2 regions of the Bacillus sp. SRL337 genome follow, and region 1 is predicted to be linked to the other one. Evidence: predicted binding sites of a transcription regulator. Region 1 holds the regulator's gene; the other holds the start of a gene.

Region 1 (14,935 bases):
TAATGATCCCAGTGTCCGCTTGTTTTATAAAGATCGACACTTCCCATTACCGGAGTGTAAACATGGTCATAACCAAGTTTTTCTTCTTTATCAACGATATAGCGCTCGATGATGCGGCGGATTGTCGCCCCTTTTGGGAGCCACATTGGAAGGCCTTGTCCGACTTTTTGGGAATTCATGAATAAGTTCAGTTCTTTTCCGATTTTACGGTGGTCGCGTTCCTTTGCTTCTTCAAGCAGGCGCAAGTGCTCTTTTAAATCTTCTTTTTTGAAGAAAGCAGTGCCATATATACGCTGCAGCATTTTGTTATCGCTGTTTCCGCGCCAGTAAGCCCCTGCCACACTCAGCAGTTTGAATTCTTTGATTTTGCCTGTTGATGGTACATGGATTCCGCGGCATAGATCAAAAAAGTCACCTTGCTCATAGATGGAAACCTGCTCGCCTTCAGGAATTGCCTCGAGAAGCTCAAGCTTATATTCATCCCCGATGTCTTCGTACATTTTCTGAGCTTCATCACGGCTGACATCTTTTCTGACAACCTCAATGTTTGATTCAGAAATCTTTTTCATCTCTTTTTCAATTTTAGGCAGGTCCTCGGATGTGATACTGTGTTCCGAATCGATATCATAGTAGAAGCCGCCTTCGATGACAGGACCGATGGCAAGTTTTGCATCCGGATACAATCTTTTCACTGCCTGCGCCATCAAGTGTGCTGTACTGTGGCGCAGCACTTCAAGAGCATCATCATGATCAGGTGTAACGATTTCAATCGGTCCATCCTCTTTAATCGGTGTTCTTAGATCGATCAAGTTTCCGTTGATTTTTCCTGCCAATGCTTTTTTCTTCAAACCTGAGCTGATGGATGAAGCAATTTCTTCAGTTGTCGTTCCTTGAGGAAACTCCTTTACTGCTCCATCAGGAAAAGTAATTTTTAATGACTCTGACATAGTGATGTTCCTCCTATTTTTTATGGTTAGTGTCCGCGGGGATTATAAACATTTTTAGAAAAATAAAAAAACCCCGTCTCTTCAATAAATGAAGGGACGAGGTTTTGTCATAATAATCTCGTGGTTCCACCCAACTTCTCATTTGTTTCATAAAATGCTTTATGAGTACAAATGACTCCGGATCATATAACGGCTGCTGCCGTCAACCAATACTGACGAACGATAAGCGGCGAATTTCTGCGTCGACTTCGCTCGTTCGGATCCTCACGTATTAAGATACGCTCCGGTCCTCTCTCCCTCTTCTCCTTGAACTTCTTGCTTCTCGTTCGTCAGGGGAGGAGAGATCGCGGCGAATTTCTGCGTCGATTTCGCTCGTTCGGATCCTCACGTATTAAGATACGCTCCGGTCCTCTCTCCCTCTTCTCCTTGAACTTCTTGCTTCTCGTTCGTCAGGGGAGGAGAGATCGCGGCGAATTTCTGCGTCGACTTCGCTCGTTCGGATCCTCACGTATTAAGATACGCTCCGGTCCTCTCTCCCTCTTCTCCTTGAACTTCTTGCTTCTCGTTCGTCAGGGGAGGAGAGATCGCGGCGAATTTCTGCGTCGACTTCGCTCGTTCGGATCCTCACGTATTAAGATACGCTTCGGTCCTCTTTCCCTCTTCTCCTTGAACTTCTTGCTTCTTGTTCGTCAGGGGAGGGGCGTTCGTTTTCCTGGTTGAAGTTCAGAGGCGGTAAGTATTTCAATCGTGTTGGGAAGTTCCAGCCGATGCTTCCCTCTCTGTGAACCGTTATGGAATACTGTTGTCCTCATCATAACCTTGATATATGAAGTTAATATGTAGGTTATTATAGTCGGTTAGATGAGGAAAATCAAGCGTCTCGCTGTAAAATGTTATTCGTTTGCAGCATCCGGAATGGCTGATAGGACCTTTCCCGGGAATGCTGACAGCGGCAGGATTCTGACCCGCTCTTCGAATATGTTCTGTATAGTCCGGATTAATTTTAATTCAGGTTCACTGCAATATACATTGATAAGCTTCGGGGCCATTGACAGCAAAGGGGCAATGGTATATGAATCCACATAGACCGGATGGTTTGTCAAAAGCCGTTTATCCACCACACTGAACAAATCATTTCGTGTCATTTCCTTTAAGTCTGCATTGAAAAACAGCAAGTCTGTCCTTGAAAAGTATAAATGAATACTTTCTTGCTGATTATTCTTACTGGCCAGATAATCCCTCAGCATTTGAACGAACATCTGGTAGTCCTGCTCCAGCTTGTATTCATCTATAGCCTTTTCCACATACAAAATCATTCGTTCATAAAGACCTTTCAGCCGAAACTTTACAAAGGAATCAAAATGAACAGGCTCGTCGTTCTGTAGTAAAGATACCAGGTTTTCATTGAGGAATGCCGTTTCATCCCATTCATTCAGCAAGCTGATCAATTCATCCCTATCACCAGAAAGCATCTCGCCAACAATGGTCAGTATCTGTTCCTGTTCATGGAAGTCTTTATAAAAGTAGTATTCTGATAAAGCATAGGCAGCCCATTCCAACCGCTTGATATTCATAATGAACCTAAACAGCCCATCTAAGATGACTTGTTTATTATCCTGGTTTTTGATTGTTACAATATATTGCAGTTGATTCTGAAAAAGAGTTTCATGCACCAGAGTGGTACACGACTCTTTTTCTAAGAAATTTTGGAGATTCTTTGCGTCTCCTTTTTGTTTGAAAATCATTTCAAACAAATCCGCTCCCCCCTTTAAAGCCAAATCCCTGCTTTATATATATGGGGGGCTGGGACAAATTAGAAGCAGCTAGTCCAAAATTCCTTTAAAAAGCGTTTGAGCTTTGCTGTATTTAGAAACAGGATAATCATTTCTCCCGCATCGGTGCGGTTCTCAGGGGGCGGCATAAAAAAAGCATCCGGAGCGGAGATCAACAGAATACATTTCAAGACCACCATATCCAAGAAGAAGAGTACAAAATAAAAACGATTCACCTGCTCCTTTCTTTAATAATCAATATAAATAAAAGCAGGAAATAATCTCCTGCTTTTATTCTCTCCTATTGACACCATCCAGCAGGACGGGCTTTGTCAGATACCTGATTCTTTCCATAATTCTTGCGGCCTTCATCTTTTCCTCTTCACCACGCTGGGAATATGTCAGGTGGTGCTTTAGGCCGTCATAATCAAAGTTTGAGGTGAAGAAAGTCGGGAGGTTCTCAAGCATGCGGAACTGTAGAATGGTTCCAAGTATCTCGTCTCTCACCCAGCTTGACATCGTTTCAGCACCTATATCGTCAAGCATCAGTACAGGTGCCTTCTTGACTGCGTCCAGCTTTTCATCCATCGAGTGATCGTTAAGGGATTGTTTCATTTCCCTGACAAACTCAGGCATGTACACCAAGAGGGAAGACACTTTTTTCTCTGCAAGCTGATTGGCTATAGCACCGAGAAGATAAGATTTCCCGACTCCGAATTTACCATGCAAATAAAGGCCCTTTTGAGTCCTTCCAGCTTCATAGTTCTCAACAAACTCGTTGGCAAGATCAACTGCTTCAAGCCTGCCGGGCGAATCAAGCTCCACATTTGAAAAGGAGGCCATCAAAATATCTTTTGGGACATAAAGGCTTTTAATGAGCTTTTCTGATTTCCGTTTTTCGTCATCCATTTCTTTCCGCGGGCAAATATGATACTCGATATCAATCAGGCTCCCCCTGATGACCAGATGGGGATCAAAGCCTTTCATCATATTTTGACATTGGCCAAGACTTGGACAATCCACACATTGTTTACTTTGAGAAATGTATTCATATAATTTCATCATACTGTTGTCTATCATGGTCCTAGTGACTTTTCCCTGATTAGTTTCAAGAAAATGCTTAACATAATCGTCCCGCAAAATCTCCTGTCTCATCTTTTCGTATCTTTCTTTAAAGGCCTGTGAGCCGGCAAGCTTTTTCAGGGTTTGATTGATGGGTTCCACTTTTCTCCACCTACTTTCGGTATTTCTTCAGTTTTTCTTCCAGCTTACGTCTCTGTTCTTCAAAATCAGCATTACCTTGGGCTGGGTCATTTGTTTCTTTTGCTGAAGTTTCCTCGAACCAATCCGGCAGTTTTTCAGTACGTACAGGTTTTTTATAACTCTTTTTAGTATTCTCTTTTTTCCCTTCCGCCCACTCAAGATACTGTCTATGTTCATTTTTTGCAAGGTCCATGGCCTCTTTGGCTGACGCAACCTTTTTCCGCACCCAATGGGAAGCGATTTTTTCCAGATATCCTTTTGTAAGCTTCATGTCGGTTTTCAGTAAGACATACTGTAAAAGAACATTGGTCACCCCTGTAGAAAGCTTTTTGGAAAACATGACCTCCTCTATGGCCTTCAAATCGCTTTTCGCAGGTTCAATCCCGCCTGAGATATCTTTCAGCACATCTGTAGGGGAAGTCGTTTCCAGGTATTCGATCAATTCTTCTTCCTTTGATGCAGGCTGCTTTTTGGAAGAAGCTTGTGCCTTTTGTACTTTTGGCTGCAAATCCGGAAGGGGATCACCTGCATTCTGCAGCTGATACCAATCCCTTGCCGCTTTCCGAAGTTCTTCAATATTAATCTCATCTTCTTCGGTTAAAGCACTCAGCACCACGTTTTTCATTTGCAGGGGATCGATACTGTACAAGCAGCTAAGCTTGGCCACTGTTTCTTTGACATTAGGTGTAAAAGCCCGCCTTGGGACCATGTTCTGTGAGAGCCCGGCCATCAGCAGATCGAAATCAAAGTCGATAGTATCAACCGGAACCCCTGCAGGGCTCTTCGGATCTGTGAACTTTCCTTCCGCAGGTAATGAGCTTGCCTTCTCTGCATCTTCATCAAGCAAGTTGATGGATTGACTTGAAGCATAAACATCCTGAAATGATCTTGTGACATCTTGGTATAAGGAATAATCAATGTCCTCATCACAGAAGAAGTTCTTCAAGCGGTTAAAATGGGTTTTGCCGATTTTCCGAAAGAGGTAGACATTCAGCATACCATCTGTAAAAAACTGCTGCGGGGAAAGCGGCGGCTGAACCTCATAGATGAATTCCCTCGGGTCACCTTCCTGTTTCACATAAGTCTTCAACAGCCCAATTCCTTCTAACTTTAGGCGGGCTTCGTAAATATCAGGCAAATTGGAAGATAGAAAATTCATCAGGTGATAATGTGTAGATTGTTCCGAATTCAACCTGTATTCCTCTACTTCGCTCAAAAGGGTCATGTACAAACTGAAGCAAACCGGACCTATTAAAGGCTGATACAAGAAGGTAACTGCTTTCCGCTCGTATTCCTGAATGATTCCATTCAAACAGACAGTATACCGGTCAACAGGCTGAATTTTATTCCAATGATTCATCATTCTAATCTCCCTTACTTTTCCGAAAACAATGACTTGCAACAAAGAGAAAAAGAGCCAAGTTGTCCCTCAGCTCAAACATAATCAGTCTTTTTTAATTAAATCCTTCAATTCATCTATAAATACATTAATGTCTTTAAACTGACGGTAAACTGATGCGAAACGGACATACGCCACCTCGTCCACTTTAGCCAGCCTGTCCATCACAAGTTCACCGATTTTTTCGGATGGCACTTCCGAAGAACCTTCGTTCCTCAATTCTTTTTCAATATCGCCAGTAATGCTGTCCAATGTATCCAGGGAAACCGGGCGCTTTTCACACGCTTTGACAAGACCCCTCAGCATCTTCTCGCGGCTGAATTCTTCCCTCGTCCCTTCCTTCTTCACCACAATTAGAGGAAACTCCTCGACTTTTTCAAATGTGGTAAACCGGTAAGAGCACACCTCACATTCGCGCCTTCTTCTGATTGAGCGTCCTTCATCAACCGGACGTGAATCCACAACTCTGGTTCCATTATATTTACAAGATGGACATTTCATAATATCAGCTCCGATATTCTTTGTAACAGTCGGACTGTCTTATTCTATTCTCTACTTAAATAATATAAAATTGAGCCTGTATGCACAAGATGGGATCTATACCCTTTTCAGTCTGCTGTTCAATACATTGTAATAAGAAATAATTTCCTGTCTCATTTTTGCATAGGAGCCGGGCACCTTCTTCTCAGCGCTGATTTTGAAATCAACGGCAGATTCAAACGGGGCAACATTAATGGCTGTAACCACGATGAAATATCCCGGGAAACCGCGTTTCTCCACAGTCACCTCACCGCGCTCCCTCGACTCTCCAATGACTCTATAGTCACTTGCCGAGAACAAATCCAGCACAGCCTGGAATACCTTGTCCTGGGCAGATTTATAATAATGCGTTTTCAGTTCCTTATCTGCAGTTGAATCAGATGTTTCGATGTCTGATTTGAAAATAGTCATTATGGATGAAAATACTCCCAAGTTCCTTCCCCCGCAATCTTCATTAAGCCTCACCTGTTTATGTTCTGAGACTTATCTATTTTTCCGAAAAAACATTCCTATCCTTATTGTACCTAAATTCCTTAGTTAAAAAAAGCATTCACTTCACAAAGAAGGAATACGAAACGTTTTTCTGATAGTGTAATGTCCTTTAAGTCAAAAACACAGGGAACAATTGCCAGTAGGATTGGGGCGGAAGGTGCTTGATCTCATGCGAGAGGCCACCAATCTGTACGGCGCTGAACGGCCGCTTGCGCTTTTTATCAATCCAGCTTCACCGCCTAGCCCCTCGGGGTCATAAGCCCATCCGTCAGGAAGGTTAAAATGCAACCTTCCCGCCGGCTCGTCTTATGCCTGTCGGGGCTGATCAAGGCGCTTGCGCTTTTTATCAATCCAGCTCCACCGCCTAGCCCCTCGGGGTCATAAGCCCATCCGTCAGGAAGGTTAAGTGCAACCTTCCCGCCGGCTCGTCTTATGCCTGTCGGGGCTGATCAAGGCGCTTGCGCTTTTTATATAAAAAAGAGCCGTTCTATTCAATAGAAGGCTCCGTGATTTTATAATGCATTCACTTTTGATTGTTTGACTTGCACAGGACCCATGCCGCGCGGTAATTCGATATTCTCACGCGTTTGTGCATTTAGGGCTTCAGCAATATAATCAGCAGCGATATTAGGATCAAGTTCTCCGCATGTATATACATCAATGCTGGCATAACCATGCTCTGGGAAGCTGTGGATTGTCAAGTGAGATTCTGAAATGATGACCACTCCGCTTACACCTTGTGGAGCAAACTTGTGGAAAGCCACCTCACGAACTTCTGCACCTGATTTCAATGCAGCATCTACAAACGTTTTTTCAATCTCATTTACATCATTTAACTTGTCAAAATCGCAACCCCATAATTCAGAGATTACATGTCTACCCATTGTTTCCATTTGTTGTTTCCCCCTTTGACATAATTTTTTTCGTCAAAATGAACCTATCCTTCAGCAACATAATAACTACCACGGGGGAAAGTTAGTCCGAAGAGGTCCTAACCCTTTAAGTAGTTAACAATATTTACAATTGCGTTCAAGAAGTTCACGAAAAATAGTATACTTTGTTTATTTCAGATTTGCAATAAAAAACGCAATTATTTTCCCGCAAAAATTTTTCTTCAATCAAGGACCTCTGAAGGCTTATTCTGAAAGGCTTTTTAAGCATTCAACGCTGACTTGACTATCGGCTTCCTGCGATTCTCCCCGTTTCATCAGCACCCTCAACATGGGTTTCCCTCTTAAAAGTACTACACGCTTTTATTTTTCTATTAAACTACGAAAAATGGCAATCGACCTATTATTGAGAAGTTTCTTAGTTTCTGTTACTGAGGGTTTCCTTCTTCATTACCCGATTTTATTTCCGGTTATCCACTGTAACATGGTGTTTCAGTACCAAGCCGGCTTTTTACACGTGAATCTTACCAGAGAGAGTCCACATTTCCTGTGCACACAAAAAACCGGGGAGATCCCCGGTTCATCAAGATGTCTTATACGTTTACACTTGCTTTCATTTGTTGCGCTACAAATTTTGTAAGGTCGACAACCCGGCAAGAATAGCCCCACTCATTGTCATACCATGCAAGGACCTTTATTTTACGGTCACCGATGACCATTGTCGACAAGCCGTCAATTATGGCCGAATGCGGATTTGTGTTGAAGTCAATCGACACAAGCGGTTCTGTCGTGAATTGCAGGATTCCCTCAAGAGAACCTTGTGATGCTGTAATTAGCGCTTCATTGATTTCTTCAGCCGTGACGTCCCTCTTCACGTCTACAACGAGGTCGACAAGAGATACGTTCGGTGTCGGAACGCGCAATGCCATGCCGTGAAGTTTTCCTTTCAATTGAGGAAGAACCAGCGACAAGGCTTTAGCAGCACCTGTAGTCGTCGGGATGATGGACTGCCCGCAAGCTCTTGCTCTTCTCAGGTCTTTATGGGGATTATCAATGTTCTTTTGATCATTCGTGTAAGCGTGTACGGTTGTCATAAGTCCATTTTCAATACCAAACTGTTCATCGAGCACCTTCGCAACAGGCGCAAGGCAGTTTGTTGTACAGGATGCATTTGAAATAATGTCATGGTCTCCAATTTTTAGAGCGCTTTCATTTACACCCATAACAATTGTTATGTCTTCATTTTTGCCAGGTGCAGTCAGGATGACTTTTTTCGCACCAGCTTCAAGATGCAAGCCTGCTTTATCTTTAGAATTGAATTTTCCAGTTGCCTCTATGACGATATCAATCTCAAGTTCTTCCCAAGGAAGTTTTCTCGGATCACGATTATTGATTAACTGAACACGTTTATCATTCACAATGATGGCGTCCTCTTCTGTCGATACATTAGCATCGAATATTCCGTGATTTGTGTCATACTTAATAAGATGAGCAAGAGTCTCGGCAGGATAACTTGCATTAATCGCTACAATATCAATATTTTCATCCAGAACAGCCTTTCTGAACACCATTCGACCTATACGACCAAACCCATTTATTGCAATTTTCGCCTTCATTAATCTGGCTCCCCTCTATATAAACGTTATACTGTTTGTGTGTATCAATTAGCAATAGTATAACATATTCACAAAAAAGGTGAATGATAAATTCGCATATTTTAAATGATTAATTATTCTGATTTTTGATATAAAAAAATAAAAAAGAAGCATCTCAGCTCCTTTTAAGGTTCCAGGTTCCAACTGGCAATCAATTCATCCAGCTGTTCTTCTGTGTATTCAATAGTGCCCCTGTTATCCAAAACAGTTTCGGCAAGCCCCTTTTTCTCCTCTAAGGACATTTGGGATTCTATCCGGACGATTGCTTCTGCCTCCTGCAGGGAGTTTCGCTTCATCAGCCTGGTTAACTGGGTTTCCCGATCAACATACACCACTATGGTTTTATCAACCATCCAGCTTAAGTTACTTTCATACAGCAGAGGGATATCCATGATGACTGTCTTCTTTCCGCTTTTAAAAGCTTCATCCTTTTCATCCAGCATGTGTGCTCTCACAGCGGGGTGGACGATGCTGTTCAGTTCTTTTCTCCGTTCTTCATCATGAAAAATAATATCACCGAGTGCTGCACGGTTTAACGTCCCATCGGGATAGAGGATGCTCTTGCCGAATATCTCAATGATTTTTCCGAGTGCAGGTTCCCCAGGCTCAACGACTTTCCGTGCAGCCTCGTCAGCATCTACTACTGTAAACCCTTTTTGAATAAGAAGCTTTGATACCGTGCTTTTTCCACTGGCAATTCCTCCAGTAAGGCCGATAATTGACTTCATTATCAGTCATTCCTTTCTTTACTTCAAAACCGCAGCACGCCAATTAATATTAAGAGCACTCCGGGTAAAAAGGAAACTTTTTGTACCCATCCCATATGGGCGAAACTCTTTCCGATTTTTAAACCTGCCGACAAAAAGACCATGCTCATCACCATCACCGTTAAAGCAAGCAATAGTGGGGAATATCCTAACAATGCTGCACCGAGGCCGGCACCAAATGCATCGAGGGAAAGGGCGAGCCCCAGCATCACTGCTTCCACACCTGTGATTGTTCCTGACCTGTCAAAATCAGCAGCCGTCGGCCTTTTAAAAATATTTATGACGAGCCCGATCGATTCGATTTCAAAGTTAAATAAGATTTTCTCTTCATCAGCAGCAGATTCTTTGCCTGACCGAAAAAATTGCAGAAGGACAAAGGCGCCGAGGGCAATTAGAATGAGCCCGCCAATCTTATCTGCAATTCCTTCAGGGAGGATATTTTCCGCCGTCCCTCCTATAGCCATGGCGGCCAGAAGCGTTCCTGCAGAACAAAATGAAATGATCAAAATGGATCTTAATGGAATTTTCATCTTTCTTAGTCCATAAGTAAGCCCCGTACTAAAACTGTCAAGACTGACCGCAAACGCAAGCATCAATAACAATAGTGCTCCACTCATGTTGAAAAGCTCCTCCTCCGTACACGATCAGGAGTGTAAAAAAACAGGAAACTCCTCCTGCTTTTAAGTAACCCTCCATACGCTAAAAACTACGATAGTATATGGAGAGAGCTTATCAATTGTTAAGAACATATTTTATTCTGCACAGCAGAGTGGCGGTACGGCCATCAGGGTCTCTTCAAATCATACCCTTTAGGGGCATTATAGTGCTGAGATCAAAGGGCATATGCCTATAGTACTTTCTTATTCGCCCATTCGCATTTGATCTCCCCGGGTGAAGTGCTAGAGGTGAAGTGCTATAGTACTTCCCTCATGCCGCTCTATACAGCCCTTTACTTTTGGCAATTTGAACAAAAGTGGGTTCCCCTGCCTGCCGTGACGTTTTTTTCGATAGGTTTGCCGCAGTTTCTGCATTCTTCATTCTTTCGGCCATAGACATACAGCTGCTGTTGGAACATACCAATTTGGCCTTGTGAATTTACGTAAGAACGAATGGTACTGCCGCCTTGTTCCACCGCTTCGCTTAATGTATCAATAATTTCTTTGTGAAGCCTCTTCATTTCTGTTTTTTTTATCGATGTTGCCTTTCTCGCAGGATGAATCCCGCTTCGGAAAAGCGCCTCATCCACGTATATGTTTCCAAGCCCCACTAAAACAGTCTGGTCCAGCAATACTGCTTTGACAGCACGCTCCGTTTTGGCGAGTTTTCCAGTCAGGTATTCGACAGTGAATTCAGGAGAAAATGGTTCTGGCCCAAGCTGGGATAGAGGCAGGCTCAGCCTCTCTTCCCCTTTTGGAAATAAGTGCATGGTCCCAAACTTCCGGACATCCTTATACCTTAATTCTGAGCCATCTTCAAAATGGAAAATAACATGAGTGTGCTTCTCTACTGGTTCATCACTTAGGAACACTCCATACCTGCCTTCCATCCTCAAATGGGAAACAAGGGAAAAATTGTCTGTTTGCAGTACAAGGAATTTCCCCCTGCGGTCGACCCCCTGAATGGATTCACCTTGAAGGGACAACTTGAACTCTTCCGCTTCATCGGGAAGCTTGACCATTTTCGGCCAAAAAACAGATACGGTTTTAATTCTTTTACCTGTAACCAATTCCGCCAGGGTTCTCCTGACGGTTTCCACTTCTGGCAGTTCCGGCACTCAGTTCACCACCCAGTTTTTCATTATTTTGCATCATACCAAGTAGGTCCGTATGAATAATCCACTTTCAATGGTACATCCAGTTCTACTGCATTTTCCATTACATCAGGTACAATTTCTTTTAATCGTTCAATTTCTTCTTCCGGCACTTCAAAAATTAATTCATCGTGCACCTGCAGCAGCAGGCGCGTCTGAAGATTCTCTTTTTCCAGTCTATCAGCCATATCTATCATTGCTTTCTTGATGATATCCGCGGCACTTCCCTGGATTGGAGTATTCATCGCTGTCCTTTCAGCAAAGCTGCGGAGATTAAAGTTGCGGCTGGTGATTTCCGGTATATATCTGCGTCTGTGCAGCAGGGTTTTGACGAATCCTTTTTGTTTCGCTTCACTGATGATGTCATCCATATACTCCTTGACTCCAGGGTAACTATCCAGATACCTCTGAATGAACTCTCCCGCCTCTTTCCTGGTGATGCCCAAGCTTTGGGAAAGACCGAAATCACTAATACCATAGACAATCCCGAAATTGACGGCTTTAGCATGCCTTCTCATATTGGAAGTGACACTGTCTGCCTCTACATGGAAAACATCCATGGCTGTTTTCGTATGAATATCCATCCCTTCGTTAAAAGCCTGAATTAATTTCTCATCTCCCGCAATATGAGCCAGGACACGCAGTTCAATCTGTGAATAATCAGCGGCGAACATCAGCCAGTTTTTCTCAGATGGCACAAATGCCTGCCTGATTTTACGGCCTTCTTCAAGGCGGATAGGAATGTTCTGCAGATTCGGATCCGTAGAACTCAGTCTCCCCGTTTGAGTCAGAGCCTGATTAAAGCGGGTATGGACTTTGTTGTTGTCTTCATGAATCACTTTCAATAGGCCTTCAATATAGGTTGACTGCAATTTACCGAGCTGGCGGTAATTCAGGATATGTTCGACAATTTCATGCTTGGACTGCAGTTTTTCAAGAACATCTGCTGACGTAGAGTACCCAGTCTTTGTCTTTTTGATAGCCGGAAGCTCCAACTTTTCAAAAAGAATGACACCTAGCTGTTTCGGTGAATTGATGTTAAATTCTTCACCGGCTAATTCATGGATTTTCTTTTCCATCTCATCAAGACGGTTTGCGAGCTCCGTCTTCATTTTTTTCAAGCGGTCCACGTCCACAGCGACACCCGTATATTCCATATCAGCCAGAATGATGGCCAGCGGAAGCTCGAGGTCCGTAAACAGCTGGTACTGATCGTTTTCCTTCAACGCAGCTTCGCATGTGCTCTTCAGTTCAAAGACAACATTCGCTTTTCGTGCCAGATGCTCTGCCAGTTTTTCTTCAGCTGGCACCTTCCGTTTTGCCCCTTTGCCGTATACTGCTTCGTCCGATTCAATGGCAGAAGCACCGTGCCTTTTGGCAACAGAGGCGAAGTCATCGGCTGATTCAGCCGGATTGAGGATATAGGATGCAATCAACAAGTCGAAATCGACACCATTTAGTTGGACACCCTTACGTCTTAAAGACACGATGGACCTCTTGGCATCATATACCGACTTCTGGATGGTTGCATCAGCGGCCCACTCTTTGAATGCTTCGGAAGAAAGAGCCGTTTCCAGTGTGAAGAAATAATTGCCTGTTTTATTTCTCATGCTGATTCCAACAATATCACCATTGAAGTAATTGTCTTCCATTACCTCAATATACAGAGATGACTCTTCTTTTAGGTGATCCTCTTTTACTTCAGTTACTATTTCAAAAGAAACATCCTGCAAATCCTGCTCTTCTTCCACCGTTTCGCCCATTTTCTCCAAAAGCGAGTTGAAGCCTAATTCTTTAAAAAACGCTTTAAGCTTCTTATCATCGCTTCCTTCGTAATTGAGTCCCTCTACAGTGACCTCTATCGGAGCTTCCCGGAGTATGGTGGCAAGTTCTTTACTCATGATGGCCTGATCTTTGTTTTCCTCAAGCTTTTCTTTTAATTTCTTACCACTCACTTCGTCAAGGGATTCAAGAAGTTTTTCAATTGTTCCAAACTGCTTCAGCAGCTTTATCGCTGTTTTTTCCCCTACACCGGGTACTCCTGGAATATTATCGGAGCTGTCACCCATCAAGCCTTTCATATCAATGATTCTGTCTGGAGTGATTTCCCACTTCTCCATGATATGTTCAGGTGTATACATTTCAATATCCGTGATCCCTTTGCGTGTGATGCCCACTGTTGTGGTTTCAGAGCTTAGCTGCGTCAAATCCTTATCCCCGGAAATGATTTTAACTTCGTAACCGTCTTTTTCTGCCTCCAAGGAAAGGGTCCCGATAATGTCATCAGCTTCATAATTCTCAAGTTCGTACCTTGGGATCTGATAGGCATCAAGCAGTTCCCTGATATAAGGGAATTGCTCCGAGAGTTCCGGCGGCGTCTTCTGCCGGCCGCCTTTGTATTCGCCAAAGGTTTTATGTCTGAATGTGGTCTTCCCCGCATCAAAAGCGACCAGAATATGTGTCGGTTTTTCTTCTGACATGATTTTCTGCAGCATAGTGGTAAAACCATAAACGGCATTCGTATGTACCCCTTTATCATTGTTCAATAAGGGCAGTGCAAAAAAGGCACGGTAGGCAATACTGTTCCCGTCAATCAGAACTAATTTTTTTTTCATAATGAACCTCCCTGGTAAAGGTTTTTGTTTGTTGAAAAATACGACAAAAAAACCGCTATATTTCCTTCATTCTATCATGTTCAGAATAGAAAGGAAAAATAACGGCCCTGCTGCCGGCATGGACGCCGGCTTACCTATTTAGTTAATTTTTTATTCTGTATACCCTTGCAGCAGTTTGGCATAAGGGGAGTCAGATGGAAGGACCAGGACAGTTTCTCCATCCACTGTTTTCTTATAAGATTCAAGAGTCCTGAATAATTGATAGAACTCAGGATCCTTGGAGAAGGATTCATTATAAATCTTGGCAGCCGCTGATTCACCTTCAGCTCTGATGACATTCGCATCCGCCTTTGCCTTGGCAAGCAATTCAGTGACTTCCCGGTCAGTATCCGCCATGATTCTCTGCTTTTGGGCATCCCCTTTGGAGAGATACTCCTGAGCGGTTTTTTCCCTTTCCGAAATCATCCGTGTGTAGACAGAATTTTCATTTGCTTCCGGTAAGTCCGTTCGTTTCATCCTGATATCTGTTACAGTGATTCCATAATCCCCATTATCAAGAAGGTCATTCACTCTTTCCGTCACTCTGTCGTTAAGGCTTCCCCTGGCAGATTTCTCATCATTGATGACTTCTGCATAGTTCAACTTACCCAGCTCAGCACGGACAACCGAGTAAATGAACTCTTCCATTCTTGTTTCTGCATTGATGACATTCCTTGCATTGGAAATCATTTTAATCGGATCTTCAATTCTCCACACAGCATAGTTATCAATCAGCATTCTTTTTT
Region 2 (14,935 bases), 310 kb from region 1:
GACATGGGCTTTGATGTAGTTCACCTTAACCTTCACAAAACATTTACAGGTCCTCACGGCGGAGGCGGTCCGGGAAGCGGTCCAGTCGGAGTCAAATCGGATTTGATGCCATATCTACCTAAACCTGTCCTTGTAAAGCGTGATGAGGAGTATCTATTTGATTATGACCGTCCGCAGTCGATCGGCCGGGTGAAGCCATACTATGGCAACTTCGGAATCAATGTCCGTGCCTACACTTATATCCGTACAATGGGTCCTGACGGCTTAAAAGCAGTAACGGAAAATGCAGTCATCAATGCAAACTACATGATGAGAAGACTTGCTCCTCATTTCGACCTGCCGTATGACCGTCACTGCAAACATGAGTTTGTCATCAGCGGCAAGCGCCAGAAGAAATTGGGTGTACGTACGCTGGATATCGCCAAGCGCCTGCTTGACTTCGGCTACCATCCGCCAACCATCTACTTCCCATTGAATGTAGAAGAGTGCATGATGATAGAGCCTACTGAGACAGAATCAAAGGAAACGATCGATGCGTTCATCGATGCAATGATTCAAATTGCTAAAGAAACGGAAGAGAATCCTGAGATCGTTCAGGAAGCGCCTCACACCACTGTCATCAAGCGTCTTGATGAAACATTGGCTGCACGCAAACCTGTGCTGCGTTATATAAAAGAAGTTTAATCGTGCAAAAGGATGTCCTAGAAGGGGCATCCTTTTTGTGATATTTAGGTTTTGAATAGAAGAAGCAGGAGAAGATTCCGATTGGGGAAGTGGGAGCAGGTGGTGAATTCCATTGCAGTGTCAGTATTCTTTTGAGCAGCGGGGATGCCATCTGGATCTCTAACCGGCTGGTTCCTGGCACATACGATTATCCGACAGTAGTTTTCGCTGGCTCGGCCTGGCGTAATCTTTGTGCACTTTGCGTGGGTCCTTGATGAAACAATAAGATCCCTGCCAGGACGAGTTGATATCAAGGCTGGGGAATGAGGGATTTCCAACGAAGGGGAAATGGCTTCATAAAGGAAAAAAGCCGAATCAGTTTAAGATTCGGCTCTCTAAAGTCATTTTTTCTTCTTAACTTTTCCAGACCACTTTTTGAAACCGCCCTGCAGTTGATGAAGGTCTCTGTAGCCTTTGCGACGGAGCATTTGGGCGGCTCTTCCGCTGCGCATGCCGCTTTGGCAGTACAGGTAAACAGGCTGGTCATTTCGGATTTCCTGCTGTCTTTGTTTCATCTGGGACAATGGGATATTTCTGGCCCCTAAGATATGGCCAGCTTCGAACTCGTTCGGTTCCCTTACATCGATCAGCTGGGCTTTACGATATCCTGCACGGAATTCATCCTCCGTCAGGTTATTGACAATACGTTTCTGCATGAAAAACGTAAGGATTGAATACACAACGATGGCACCTAGAACAATTAATAAAAAATATAAACCTGTCAAAACTTCAAACCCCTTTCAAGCTTCACTAATCTCTATTATATTCTCTCTCTATTGCAGAATCAAAAGAAATCTAATCTTATTATATAGTTGAAAAATGGGCAGGACAAGAATTCTTTTTCATTGGGCCGGAAGATTAGTGGAAGGTGTTTCTTCTTTGTTTTTTTGAGAGACTTTGATAGACTAGAAATCGACTTATAAAGAGTAAAAGAGGGTATGCAGTATGACGAAGGAAGTATGGTGGTACATTGACTCGGGGAACTGTTCTCCATCTTATAACATGGCCTTGGATGAAGCATTGCTGGACTGGCACAGTGAAGGGAAAATTCCGCCGGTCATCCGATTTTATGGATGGGATCCTGCAACATTATCGGTAGGATACTTTCAAAAAGTTGAAAAAGAAATCAATATGGATGCTGTGAAGGAACATGGACTGGGCTTTGTTCGGCGGCCGACAGGCGGAAGAGGTGTCCTGCATGAACATGAACTTACATATAGTGTGATTGTCACTGAAGAGCATCCTGAAATGCCCAAAACCGTCACAGAAGCCTACCGGGTGATATCGGAAGGCATCTTGAAGGGGTTCAGGGCGCTTGGGCTAGAAGCCTACTTTGCGGTTCCAAGAACGGAAGAAGAGAAACAAGGCTTGAAAAATCCTCGTTCAGCTGTTTGTTTTGATGCTCCAAGCTGGTATGAGCTTGTAGTGGAAGGCCGAAAGGTAGCCGGCAGTGCCCAAACAAGGCAGAAAGGTGTCATTTTACAGCATGGCTCGATCTTGCTGGATTTGGACGAAGATAAATTATTCAGCTTGTTCAAATATCCCAATGACCGGGTGAAAGAAAGGATGCAGCGCGCTTTCAAAAGCAAGGCGGTCGCGGTGAATGAAATCAGTAAAGAAAAAGTGACTCTGGAAATGGCAAAAGCCGCCTTCAAGCAAGGATTTGAGCAGGGGCTGGGTATTGAGCTTGAGCCGTATGCATTATCAGCAGAAGAAACACAATATGTAGAAAGCCTTGCAAAAAGAAGATACGAATCCGACGACTGGAATTTTAAAAGATAATTTTATTATAGAAGTGAATATACTTTTTTTATTTTCAAAAAAAGCGATGAGAGTCGCTTTTTTGCTTTTTACCAATGGCTGAAGAAGTGTAGATTTTTTTCAACCTTGAAAATTGTCGGGTTTTGTTGATTCACGCCTGCTAATCTATTGTTCCCTTCTGATTTCTCCTTTTTATAGCCTATTTTCCGTTTGACAAAAATGATTTATCATGAACTAAACACAACATATAGTGTGTCGAAAAATATTTTATACACTATATATAGTGTATATTGGTTGATTTTCAAATTTAGCTGTGATAAGTTTATTTTTGAATTTACCAACCATGATAGAATCATAAAAATTTTCAATATAGTAGTTTAAGGAGTTGTATCTATGTCTGTCGTATCGAAACAAGAAATGAAAGTTAACAGAGAGAGTTTGAATAAAGCAATCGGTTTGTTTCCGCAGGTCCATCCAATTACCCCGGATATGCACATTACCCATAAAGGTGTATCCCGCCTCGTCATGATTGACCGTTACTCATTTAAAGACACCGAAAAGATCACACTCACTGAGGGAGATTTCGTCGTATTAACGATTAAGGAAGACCCCAAATTCCCTGCAAGGGGCCTCGGCTTCATAAAGAGTCTTGACTGGGAGACTAAGCAGGCAGAGGTATTGATTGATGAAGAATATAGAAGCTCGATCGATAACCCAGAGGAAGCTAAAACTGCGATTGTTAAACGGTCGTTGGATGTCATTGAAAAACCGCTTGAAATCTACTATGAGCAAATTGCCAAGAGAAATGCGACAGGACTTGCTAGTGTCGAGACGACAGAAGAAAAACGCCATGAATGGTTCGAAAAGTTTTACCATGAACTTGTTAATATGAATTTCGTTCCTGCCGGACGAGTATTGTACGGAGCAGGAGCAGATACGGACGTTACTTATTTTAACTGTTATGTCATGCCATTTGTGAAGGATTCAAGGGACGGAATCTCCGACCACCGCAAACAAGTAATGGAAATTATGAGCCGCGGCGGTGGCGTCGGAACGAACGGATCGACTTTGAGACCGAGAAACACATTGGCAAGGGGCGTCAACGGGAAATCATCCGGATCTGTATCGTGGCTGGATGATATCGCAAAGTTGACACATCTTGTGGAGCAAGGTGGATCAAGACGTGGAGCACAAATGATCATGCTGGCAGATTGGCATCCGGATATCATCGAGTTCATCATCTCGAAGATGCAAAATCCTCGGATTCTGCGTTATCTTCTTGAAAATACACAAGATGAGCAAATTAAAAAAGCAGCAAAAGATAAATTGAAATTCACACCGCTTACCGAACAGGAAAAGGATATGTATCAAGGAATCATCAACTACAAGCAGATTCCAGGCCTTGGCGGCTTCACTGATAAGATCATTAAAGATGCAGAAGAAAAGTTAAGGACCGGCGGTACCTACTCGGTTCATAACTCGGAGTTCCTTACTGGCGCCAACATTTCCGTCTGCCTGACAAGCGACTTCATGGAAGCGGTAGAAAAAGATGAAGAATACAGCCTGTGCTTTCCTGATGTAGAAAAGTATGATGAAGAGGAAATGAAATTCTATAATGAAAACTGGCATGAAGTCGGTGACGTCCGCGAGTGGGAAGAAATGGGATACAAAGTCCGTACTTACAGAAAAATGCGTGCGAAAGAGTTATGGAACCTGATCAATGTCTGTGCAACATACTCTGCGGAACCGGGCATTTTCTTTATCGACAATGCCAATGACCAGACGAATGCTAAAGCGTACGGACAAAAAGTGGTTGCAACGAACCCGTGCGGTGAACAGCCATTAGCACCATTCTCCGTCTGCAATCTTGCAGCAGTCAACCTTGCTGAATTTGCAGATAAAGAGAACAAGACCGTTGATTTTGAAAAATTGAAGAAGACCGTCGAAGTCGGAGTGCGTATGCAGGATAACGTCATCGATGCAACTCCTTACTTCCTTGAACAGAATCAAAAGCAGGCACTTGGTGAGCGCCGGGTTGGCTTAGGTGTCATGGGGCTTGCTGACTTATTGATTTACTGTGAAAAAGAATATGGATCAGACGAAGGCAATAAGCTGGTGGATGAGGTTTTTGAAACGATTGCTGTGACGGCTTACCGTGCTTCTGTAGAGTTATCGAAGGAAAAAGGAAGCTTTCCGTTCCTTCAAGGGGAAAACGCGGATGAGACAAACCGACTGAGAGAGGCATTCATCAATACTGGGTATATGAGCAAAATGCCGGAAGATGTCAGGCAGTCCATTCTGGCGGACGGAATACGAAACTCTCACCTGCTGACAGTTGCTCCAACTGGAAGCACCGGCACAATGGTAGGGGTGGCAACCGGGCTTGAGCCATACTTCTCATTTACTTATTACAGAAGCGGCCGTCTTGGTAAATTCATAGAAGTAAAGGCTGAAATTGTTCAAGAATACCTTGGCCGCCATCCTGAAGTTGATGCGGACGCCCTTCCGGAATGGTTCGTATCCTCGATGGAACTTGCTCCTGAAGCTCATGCAGATGTACAATGCGTCATCCAGCGCTGGATTGACAGTTCGATTTCTAAAACAGTCAATGCTCCTAGAGGCTACACGGTAGATCAGGTGCAAGGCGTTTATGAAAGATTGTATAAAGGAGGAGCGAAAGGCGGTACTGTCTATGTAGATGGAAGCCGTGATTCACAGGTTCTGACCTTGAAAGCAGAAGAAAACAGTTTCGATGAAGAAGAAACTGAACAGCCGGCAGCACAAGGCAAGAAGCCGGTAGTGCTCGTAGACACCATACAGGATGTACGTTCAACAGATGTTACCATTGGTTCTGAAGTCGGTAATACATGTCCGGTCTGCCGCAAAGGGACGGTAAAAGACATGGGCGGATGCAACACATGTACAAACTGCGGTGCTCAGCTGAAATGCGGATTATAAATCTACAGATGAAGGAGAATTTTTCTCCTTCTTTTTTTGATTTTCCACTTTAGTGCGTTAAAGCGAGAGAAGGGACAGTCCCTTTTATCGCTTTAACGCACTAAAAGTTTTAGGGGGCAGCCCGATAATGGCATTTTTTCATTCTAAAACCCTTCACATTGAATTAAAAATGTAAAGAGGGAAATAGGAAGGGAATGGTTCCATGAACATCGATGGCGTATTTTCAGGTGGTGGAATCAAAGGCCTTGCCATGATCGGGGCTTATCAGGCAATCGAAGAAAAGGGACTAAAGTTCAAACGGCTTGCCGGTACAAGTGCCGGCGCGATCATTGCGGGATTTATTGCAGCAGGCTACAAAAGTGAAGATCTTATCAAGGTAATGGATGAAATTGAACTAACCGATCTGTTGGATAAGAATGCATTTCATCTGTCTCTTCCTTTTGTGCGCTGGCTCAAGGTTTATTGGAAACTGGGCCTTTACAAGGGAGATGCCTTGGAGGAATGGCTGGAAGAAAAATTACGAGTAAGGGGTATTTATACGTTTGCGGATCTTGCTCCTGGAGCATTAAGGGTCATTGCATCAGATTTAACGAATGGCCGTCTTATAGTCCTGCCGGATGATCTCGATAAGTACGGTATACCGAAAGAAACCTTTCCGGTTGCAAAGGCGATCAGGATGAGTGCAAGCCTGCCTTACTTTTTTGAACCTGTAAGATTAAAATCATTGGATGGGCTAAGCCTTGTAGTGGACGGAGGAGTATTAAGCAATTTTCCCATGTGGTTGTTTGATAAAGAAAATATGAAGAAAGTAAGACCAGTCCTGGGGATAAAGCTGAGCCCGAGTATCCAGGAACGCCCAAAAAAAGAAATACAAAATGCTGTCCGTATGTATGAAGCCCTGTTCCAAACAATGAAAGATGCTCATGATTCCCGTTATATTTCGAGGAAGCATGCGACCAATATTATCTTTATCCCGACTGAAGGAGTGCTGACAACAGAATTTGAACTGACTGATGAGAAGAAGAGGGAGCTCGCTGATTATGGTTACATCAAGGCAATAGAATTTTTAAAAGGATGGGGATTTGGGTGATGACAGAAATAAAAAAATCGAGCTTAGAGAGATGCTCGATTTTTTCTATTTTTTTTGCCTTCAATGACAGTAAGATTAGCTTGCGATTTTTTCCGATGGGATTTTTTGCGGAACGGGCTTGGCGCACTGGCTTTTGCTTTCACAGCAGTTGTTTTCTTGTTATACCGCTTCTTGGATTGTCTTGCCGCCTTCAGGAAAGCCTTTTGATCCTTGTTTTTGCCTTTCCCGCCCATCATCACTCTCCGGAATATAAAATAGATGATTCCGGCAATGGCTGCAAAAACGAGTATTCGTTGAAGAAGAGCCAAAGGATCTCCCATAAGAGTGGACAACAATCCGATAGAGGCTAAAAGAATAACAGCTCCTGCAATTATGAAACGAGCATTCAAGAAGGTCACCTCCTTTGGAACCGAGTTAAGAACGTAATGGCCTTTACCTATATTTTAGACTAAAACCGTCCATTCTAACCGTGTTTCTGATTTATTTTAAACCATATTTGTCTCTTTCTGGAGAGACTGTGCAGGTACCTTCATTGAAGTATTTTTATTTTACTAAAACCTGATGAAAGTACGCAATCCTGCGCATCGATGAAATACTTTCATGGAAATGGATAATACTACCCAAAGGAGGTGTTCAGATGTCTGCAAGAGAGCAAGAACCATCAAGTGATAAAAATCTGGAACAAAATAAACAGGAAAAGCCGCTATCGTTCATTGGCATGGTCATCGCAACCGGATTCACCGGCGGAATCCTATGGAGCGGGATCGCGTATATCTGCTATATGTTCTCGTTCACCAAACTCGAGCCGAATATCATCCTGGAACCCTGGGCTGTCGGTGACTGGAGGGAGACCTGGCTGGGGATCGTCATTTCCATTCTGGCATATGGGTTAATCTCCATTGGTGTTGCACTCGTTTACTATGCAGCATTAAGGAAGCTGAAATCTATGTGGGTCGGAGCTGGCTATGGCATAGCTTTAATGCTCGTTGTCTTTGTTGTGCTGAACCCGCTATTCCCAAGTATGAAAGGAATCTTACAAACGGATTACACGACATTGAGTACAATCGCCTGCATTTATATTCTCTATGGAGTATTCATCGGCTATTCTATTTCTTATGAAGAAAATGAACTTCAACATCATTTTGAAAAAGAAGAGAAAGCAAGTCAATAATATTCAGACAATGTAGTATGTTTGTCAATTCGTTTGTGTTAGAATGTTCATGTTGAACATTCTATTTTTATGGGTGAATACATATGCATAAGATTCTTCTGCTTAATGGACCGAACCTCAACCGTTTAGGTAAGCGGGAACCGCATATCTACGGTACAGCAACGCTGGGGGAACTCGAAAAGAAAATGAAAGAAGCTGCCCTGTCGGAGGGATATGAACTGGACGCGGCGCAATCCAACCACGAAGGCATCATTATCGACTATCTGCATCGTGCTGAAGATGAAGGCTGCGCCGGAATCATTTTTAATCCAGGTGCCTTCACTCACTACAGCTATGCGATAAGAGATGCCATCGCCGGGATTGATCTGCCCGTGATAGAAGTCCATATTTCCAATGTTCATAAACGAGAAGCCTTCAGACATCACTCTGTCTTGGCGGAAGTTTCAGAAGGACAGATTGTGGGTCTTGGGTTATTTGGCTATGAACTTGCCCTGCAGGCTCTTATAAAAAAACATAAGGGAGATGAAGAGGATGAGCAAGCTTGATAAATTGAGAGAGAAATTTTCAGGAAATGATATTGATGGGATACTGATTACTAGTACATACAACCGCCGTTATATGACAGGTTTTACAGGTTCTTCAGGGGTCGCATTGATTACCGCTGATAATGCAGTATTCATAACAGACTTCCGTTATACAGAACAGGCGGCAGAACAGGCACAAGGTTTCGAGATTGTACAGCATAAGGGACCGATTCCGAATGAAGTTGCGACTCAAGTGGAGAAACTTGGAATTAAAAGACTTGGTTTTGAAAAGAACTATCTGACATACTCCGCATTCGAAAGCTACCGAAGCAAGGTCGGGGCTGAACTGGTTCCTGTAAGCGGTATGATTGAAGATATCCGTTTGATTAAAACAGAAGCAGAATTGAACATTATCAAAGATGCTGCTGATATCGCGGATGCTGCATTTAAACATATCCTGGATTTCATTACGCCAGGAAAATCGGAATTGGAAGTATCCAATGAACTGGAATTCTTTATGAGAAATGCCGGAGCAGCCTCTTCTTCATTTGATATCATTGTTGCTTCAGGAACCCGTTCAGCGCTTCCTCACGGAGTGGCAAGCGACAAAGTTATTGAAACAGGCGATTTCATCACACTTGATTATGGTGCATATTACAAAGGCTACTGCTCCGATATGACAAGAACGATTTCTGTAGGTGAGCCTGCAGATAAACTGAAGGAAATCTATGATGTTGTCCTTCAATCCCAGCTGAAAGCAATGGACGAAATCAAGCCGGGCATGACAGGAGCGCAGGCAGATGCGATTGCAAGGGATTACATCAAAGAAAAAGGCTATGGAGATAACTTCGGCCACTCGCTTGGTCATGGAATCGGTTTGGAAGTCCATGAAGGTCCAGGATTATCCCACCTTTCCGAAACTGTATTACAGCCAGGCATGATAGTCACGGTAGAGCCTGGAGTTTATGTCCAAGGTGTCGGCGGGGTACGTATCGAAGATGATACCGTCATCACTGAGAATGGCAATGAAACCCTTACACATTCAACAAAAGAATTGATCATTCTTTAATAAAACTATTTCAGCAGGATAAAATATGGCATAATAAACATGCACTAAGTAGCCAGTCCATGGCTATTCACATTTTTAGGAGGAACACTCATGATTTCAGTAAATGATTTTCGTACAGGTCTTACAATTGAAGTAGATAATGGGATTTGGCGTGTTATGGATTTCCAGCACGTGAAGCCCGGTAAAGGAGCAGCTTTTGTCCGCTCTAAATTAAGAAACCTTCGTACAGGTGCAATTCAGGAAAAAACATTCCGTGCAGGTGAAAAAGTAGGCAAAGCACAAATTGATAACCGCCGGATGCAGTACCTTTATGCAAATGGCGATATGCATGTATTCATGGACACAGACTCCTATGAACAAATTGAACTCAACGCCTCTCAAATTGAGTATGAGCTGAAGTTCTTGAAGGAAAACATGGAAGTGCAAATCATCATGTACCAAGGGGAAACACTTGGTGTGGAGCTTCCGAATTCAGTGGAACTTACTGTTACGGAGACGGAGCCAGGAATTAAAGGTGACACTGCTTCCGGCGGTTCAAAGCCGGCTACAGTAGAGACAGGACTGACTGTAAACGTACCATTCTTCGTAAATGAAGGTGACGTTCTGGTCATCAACACGACAGATGGTTCTTATGTATCCCGTGCGTAATATATAGCGTTTTAAAGCTGAAGGGCTTAGCCCTTCAGCTTTTTTTATTTCTCGGGGGGGAAGTGCAATTCCCCGTTTTCTCCCCGAATAAAGTCATATTCTTCTTTTCCCCGAATACATTTTAATATCAATAGGCATGTACCAAAGACTCTGGAATTGTTAACTGTTAATTGAGGAGGAGGGAATATGGAAGAGATCCTTTCTATCGTTCCATCAACTATCGCTGAAAAAATCCAAGTAATGCCAACCCATATCCTGCCGCTGATTGAAGAAATAAGAATTAGGGTCGACAGGCCGCTGGAGGTTACAGCCAGGGGCATACCATATTTTCTTCCATACGTTGTAACAAAGAAAGATGGGGAGCTGCTGATTAATAAGTTGGCTAACCATTCGTTTTATACATTGGAAGAGGAACTGAAAAGGGGATACATCACGATTGAAGGCGGACACAGGGTAGGTCTTGCCGGGAAAGTGATCCTCGAGGGAGGCAAGGTGAAGGCGATCAGGCATCTGGCATCCTTTAATATCAGGGTGGCAAGAGAAGCAATCGGAATCGCTGCACCTTTGGTTCCGCACCTGTATGACAGCCGCTGGAAGCATACCATGATAATAGGGGCGCCGCAGACAGGGAAGACGACCATGTTAAGGGATATTGCGAGAATTGCCTCGACAGGAATTCCTGAAGAGAAGATGACCCCATACAAGGTGGGAATCGTGGATGAACGTTCTGAAATTGCTGGCTGTGTCCATGGAGTACCTCAGCTTGAGTTTGGGCCGAGGGTCGATGTGCTGGATGCTTGTCCGAAGGCAGAAGGGATGATGATGCTCATCCGGTCGATGAGCCCGGATGTTATCGTCGTTGACGAAATCGGCCGCCAGGAGGATGGCCAAGCCATCCTGGAAGCGGTGAATGCGGGGATAACGCTTATAATGACAACCCACGGCCGCTCACTGGAAGAAATTTCGAATCGTCCATACCTCAAAGAAATAATCGAAATGAATGTGATAGAAAGATTTGTTGAATTATCCAGAGGGGAGAATCCAGGACTGGTTAGGGATATCAAAAATCAAGCGGGGGATTCACTGCTGGGAAAAGTGAGTGTGACATAAATGATCAAAATCATCGGTGCGGTTTTTATCATCTTATCAACTTCATGGGCGGGTTTTGAAGCTTCAAGGTACTTGAGTGAAAGACCGCGTCAAATAAGGATTTTAAAATCAGCTCTGCAGTCATTGGAAGCAGAAATCATGTATGGACATACCCCTCTTCATGAAGCTGCGCGCAAGCTATCCAAACAGCTTCAGCGTCCGGTTGCCTGGTTCTTTGAAGCCTTCTCCAAAAGGATCACCACTGAAGAGACGACAGTCAGTGAGGCATGGGAAGCAAGTCTGAAAGAAGTATGGAAGATGACCGCTTTCAAGTCAAGGGAATATGAAATTCTTACTCAATTTGGCGAGAGCCTCGGAAAGCATGACCGATTAACACAGCAAAAACATATTCTGCTGACACTCACACATTTGGAACGAGAAGAAACAGAGGCGCTGGAAAAACAAAAGAGGTATGAAAAAATGACGAAGAGTTTAGGGGTTCTTTCAGGCCTGCTTCTCATCATTTTATTGCTGTAAGGATCAGGAGGGGAAAAGATGGGAATTGAAGTCGATATTATATTCAAAATAGCAGGTGTCGGGATTGTGGTTGCATTTCTTCACACCATTCTGGATCAGGTAGGGAAAAAGGAGTATGCGCAGTGGGTTACACTGTTCGGATTTATCTACATTCTATTTATGGTGGCTTCCATCGTCGATGATTTATTCCAAAAAATCAAATCAGTATTTCTCTTCCAAGGGTGAGAGGGGGAATAGGCCATTGAAATCATACAAGTAGTCGGGATTGCCTTGGTATCGACTTTCCTCGCTTTGATCATTAAAGAGCAAAAACCTAATTTTGCTTTTTTGCTGGTGGTATTTGTCGGCTGTGCAATTTTCCTGTTCCTGGTGGATCAGATCTATGAAATCATTCGAATGATTGAAAAACTGGCTGCCAATGCAAATATCAACATGATCTATGTGGAAACCATCCTGAAAATAATAGGGATTGCCTACATAGCGGAATTTGCTTCACATATTACGAAAGATGCGGGGCAGGGTGCCCTGGCTGCAAAGGTGGAATTAGCAGGAAAGATTCTAATATTAGCAATGGCAGTACCGATCCTGACTGTCATCATCGAAACAATCATCAATATGATACCGAATGGTTAGGCAAGCTGCTGCCTTTTGAGGTGAAAAGATGCGTCGATTATTAATCATTATATGTTGTACTCTATTTTATCTAATTCTTGGAACAACCGCCGTTCAAGCTGAAGGGGAAGACGCAGAACAGAAGACACCTGTGGGAGAAAAGCTGCTGGAGGACCAATTGGAGAAATTGGAAATCAATGAACTGAAGGTTTATTGGGAAGATGTACTGACTCAATATGGAGGTTATTTACCTGAAAGCCAGAAGGGGAGTTTGGTTGACTTTATTAAAGGGGACAAGCAATTCTCTTTCAAAGCTTGGTTTTCCGGAATCTTTCATTTTGCTTTCCAAGAGCTGATTACAAATGGAAAACTGCTCGGAACCTTGATATTGCTGACGATCTTCAGCATGTTTTTGCAATCGCTGCAAAACTCTTTTGAAGGAGGGAATGTCAGCAAAGTCGCCTATGCAATTGTATTCATGGTATTGATCATCATTGCCCTCAACAGTTTTCATGTGGCGATCGATTATACGAAAGAAGCAATCGGGACGATGATCAACTTTATCATTGCCTTGATCCCCCTGCTTCTGGCATTGATTGCTTCGTCGGGGGGAATGATATCGGCTGCTTTTTTCCATCCAGTGATCATTTTCCTGATGAATACGAGCGGGCTTCTCATTCAAAATATTGTCCTGCCGTTATTGTTTCTATCTGCCTTGCTGAGCATTGTCAGCACTTTGTCGCCACAATATAAAGTGACACAGCTTGCCAACCTGCTCAGAAACTGGAGTATTGGCTTGCTCGGCATCTTCATGACAGTATTCCTTGGTGTCATATCAGTGCAAGGAGCTGCAGCTGCTGTGACCGATGGCATAACGGTAAGAACAGCAAAGTTTGTTACAGGAAACTTTGTACCTGTGATCGGGAGAATGTTTACGGATGCTGCAGATACGGTCATCAGTGCATCTGTCCTGCTTAAGAATACAGTCGGAATCGCAGGTGTTGCCATCCTTTTGATGATTGCTGCGTTCCCTGCTGTGAAAATTTTGATGATTGCCTTGATCTATAAGCTGGCGGCTGCATTACTCCAGCCGTTGGGCGGAGGTCCTGTCATTACGTGTCTGGATACGATAAGCAAAAGTGTCATTTATGTTTTTGCTGCATTGGCTATTGTTTCATTTATGTTCTTTCTCAGCATCACAATCATGATAGCGGCTGGGAATATCACATTAATGGTGAGATAAGGAGGGAGAAGATGTCATTTTTAACAGAGTGGATAACCAATATTATTGTTTTTGTTCTGCTGGCCAGTGTGGTTGATATGCTTCTCCCAAGTTCCAATATGCAGAAATATACGAAAATTGTTACCGGACTCCTTCTCATCACGATCATCCTCACTCCGATCATGAAATTGTTTACCACTGACTTTGAAGAAGCCCTTGCAGGAATCGACTTCGAAGGCACTGTCAAAACAGCTTCAGTAGAAAATTCAGTAGAATTAAAGAAAAAAGAAATACAAGCCTCACAACGTGCATATATTTTAGAACAGATGGCTGTCCAAATGAAAGATGATGTAGAAAAGGAGATGATAGAGCAATATGGTTTAACGGTAAAACATATCGAGCTGGAAGCGGAAGATCTTGAAAAGCTGCCGGAGAGCATCTTGTCAGTCTCAATCCATTTGGATACCTCCCGGGAAGAAGCAGGCACTGTAGTGAAACCAGTAGAAATCGATACGAGCAAAAATATTCCTGTAAAGAATGAAAGCAACAACGGCATAACAAACACACTTTCAAAAAAATGGAATATACCAGAGGACAAACTAGTGATCATGGTCGAAGGAGGTGCAGGAAAGAGAAATGAAATTTGATAAAGGTCCGCTTAAATCACTGCAGCAGCTCTTCATGAAAGAATCAGAAGGGACAGCGGCACCTGGAAAAAAGCCGGGTAAGCTCCACTATTTTCTAATCGTCCTGCTGTTTGGTGTTGCATTCATGATTATCAGTGATATGTGGGGGAACGCAGATCAGGATGCATCGATGGTCATGAAAACCGAAAACGAGACGGGACAGGATGAAGTGCCTGCCTTCGGGAATAAAGATTCTAAAGATTCAATAATGAAAGATTACGAGGACCGGTATGAAAATCAGTTGAAGGAAGCACTTGAACAAATAGCCGGCGTAAGTGATCCAACCATAGTTGTCAATGTTGAATCAACCGAGCGGAAGGTATATGAAAAAAATAACTCGTCTCAGACTCAGGTGACAAAAGAAACCGACCGGGAAGGGGGGAATCGTTCAATCGAAGATCAATCTTCGGATGAGCAGCTCGTCATCATCAGAAAGGGCGAAGAAGAGGTTCCTATTATTCTCGAAACGAAAAAACCTAAAATCAGCGGCGTTCTTGTAGTAGCAAAGGGTGCTGATAATATACAAGTAAAAAAATGGATCATTGAATCTGTGACGCGGGTGCTGGACGTTCCCAGCCATCGTGTAGCGGTAATGCCTAAAAATTAAGGGGGAAATGAAATATGTTATTAAAAAAGCAAACGGTATGGTTATTGACAATGTTGAGCCTAGTGATCGTATTATCAGTGTACTACATTACCTCACCGACACAGCAAGCAGCCGATATGGCAAATGTAGACGAGAGCAGCCCGGCACAAGGTGAAGAATCATCGACAGAAACTTCCAAAGGTGAAGATGCAGCCGGCAAAGGCGAAGAAACAGCTGCTGAGGGTGATGTTGATATTGT

What was found. The regulator NrdR, encoded in region 1, represses ribonucleotide reductase genes. The targets are predictions, from matches to a motif close to AACACNATATATNGTGTT.
Region 2: a site for NrdR is predicted at 2,722-2,739, ahead of AC4E8A_RS16245 (vitamin B12-dependent ribonucleotide reductase). Genes of this name have one in related genera too.

Annotation. Positions count from the first base shown of each region.
Region 1 covers NZ_OZ481793.1:3,487,554-3,502,488, forward strand. The annotation lists gene thrS (threonine--tRNA ligase) at 1-947, opposite strand, end outside; gene AC4E8A_RS17715 (putative sporulation protein YtxC) at 1,841-2,692, opposite strand; gene dnaI (primosomal protein DnaI) at 3,011-3,943, opposite strand; gene AC4E8A_RS17725 (replication initiation and membrane attachment family protein) at 3,954-5,345, opposite strand; gene nrdR (transcriptional regulator NrdR) at 5,427-5,882, opposite strand; gene AC4E8A_RS17735 (cytosolic protein) at 5,979-6,332, opposite strand; gene speD (adenosylmethionine decarboxylase) at 6,926-7,306, opposite strand; gene AC4E8A_RS17745 (glyceraldehyde-3-phosphate dehydrogenase) at 7,897-8,919, opposite strand; gene coaE (dephospho-CoA kinase) at 9,084-9,686, opposite strand; gene ytaF (sporulation membrane protein YtaF) at 9,710-10,342, opposite strand; gene mutM (DNA-formamidopyrimidine glycosylase) at 10,675-11,499, opposite strand; gene polA (DNA polymerase I) at 11,523-14,150, opposite strand; gene hflC (protease modulator HflC) at 14,301-14,935, opposite strand, start outside.
Region 2 covers NZ_OZ481793.1:3,172,709-3,187,643, reverse strand. The annotation lists gene gcvPB (aminomethyl-transferring glycine dehydrogenase subunit GcvPB) at 1-684, shown strand, start outside; gene AC4E8A_RS16255 (rhodanese-like domain-containing protein) at 1,065-1,379, opposite strand; gene AC4E8A_RS16250 (lipoate--protein ligase family protein) at 1,669-2,505, shown strand; gene AC4E8A_RS16245 (vitamin B12-dependent ribonucleotide reductase) at 2,878-5,442, shown strand; gene AC4E8A_RS16240 (patatin-like phospholipase family protein) at 5,645-6,532, shown strand; gene AC4E8A_RS16235 (SA1362 family protein) at 6,556-6,921, opposite strand; gene AC4E8A_RS16230 (YqhR family membrane protein) at 7,170-7,703, shown strand; gene aroQ (type II 3-dehydroquinate dehydratase) at 7,787-8,248, shown strand; gene AC4E8A_RS16220 (M24 family metallopeptidase) at 8,235-9,296, shown strand; gene efp (elongation factor P) at 9,387-9,944, shown strand; gene spoIIIAA (stage III sporulation protein AA) at 10,131-11,054, shown strand; gene spoIIIAB (stage III sporulation protein SpoIIIAB) at 11,055-11,570, shown strand; gene spoIIIAC (stage III sporulation protein AC) at 11,589-11,795, shown strand; gene spoIIIAD (stage III sporulation protein AD) at 11,811-12,203, shown strand; gene spoIIIAE (stage III sporulation protein AE) at 12,232-13,425, shown strand; gene spoIIIAF (stage III sporulation protein AF) at 13,437-14,051, shown strand; gene spoIIIAG (stage III sporulation protein AG) at 14,041-14,697, shown strand; gene AC4E8A_RS16175 (SpoIIIAH-like family protein) at 14,712-14,935, shown strand, end outside.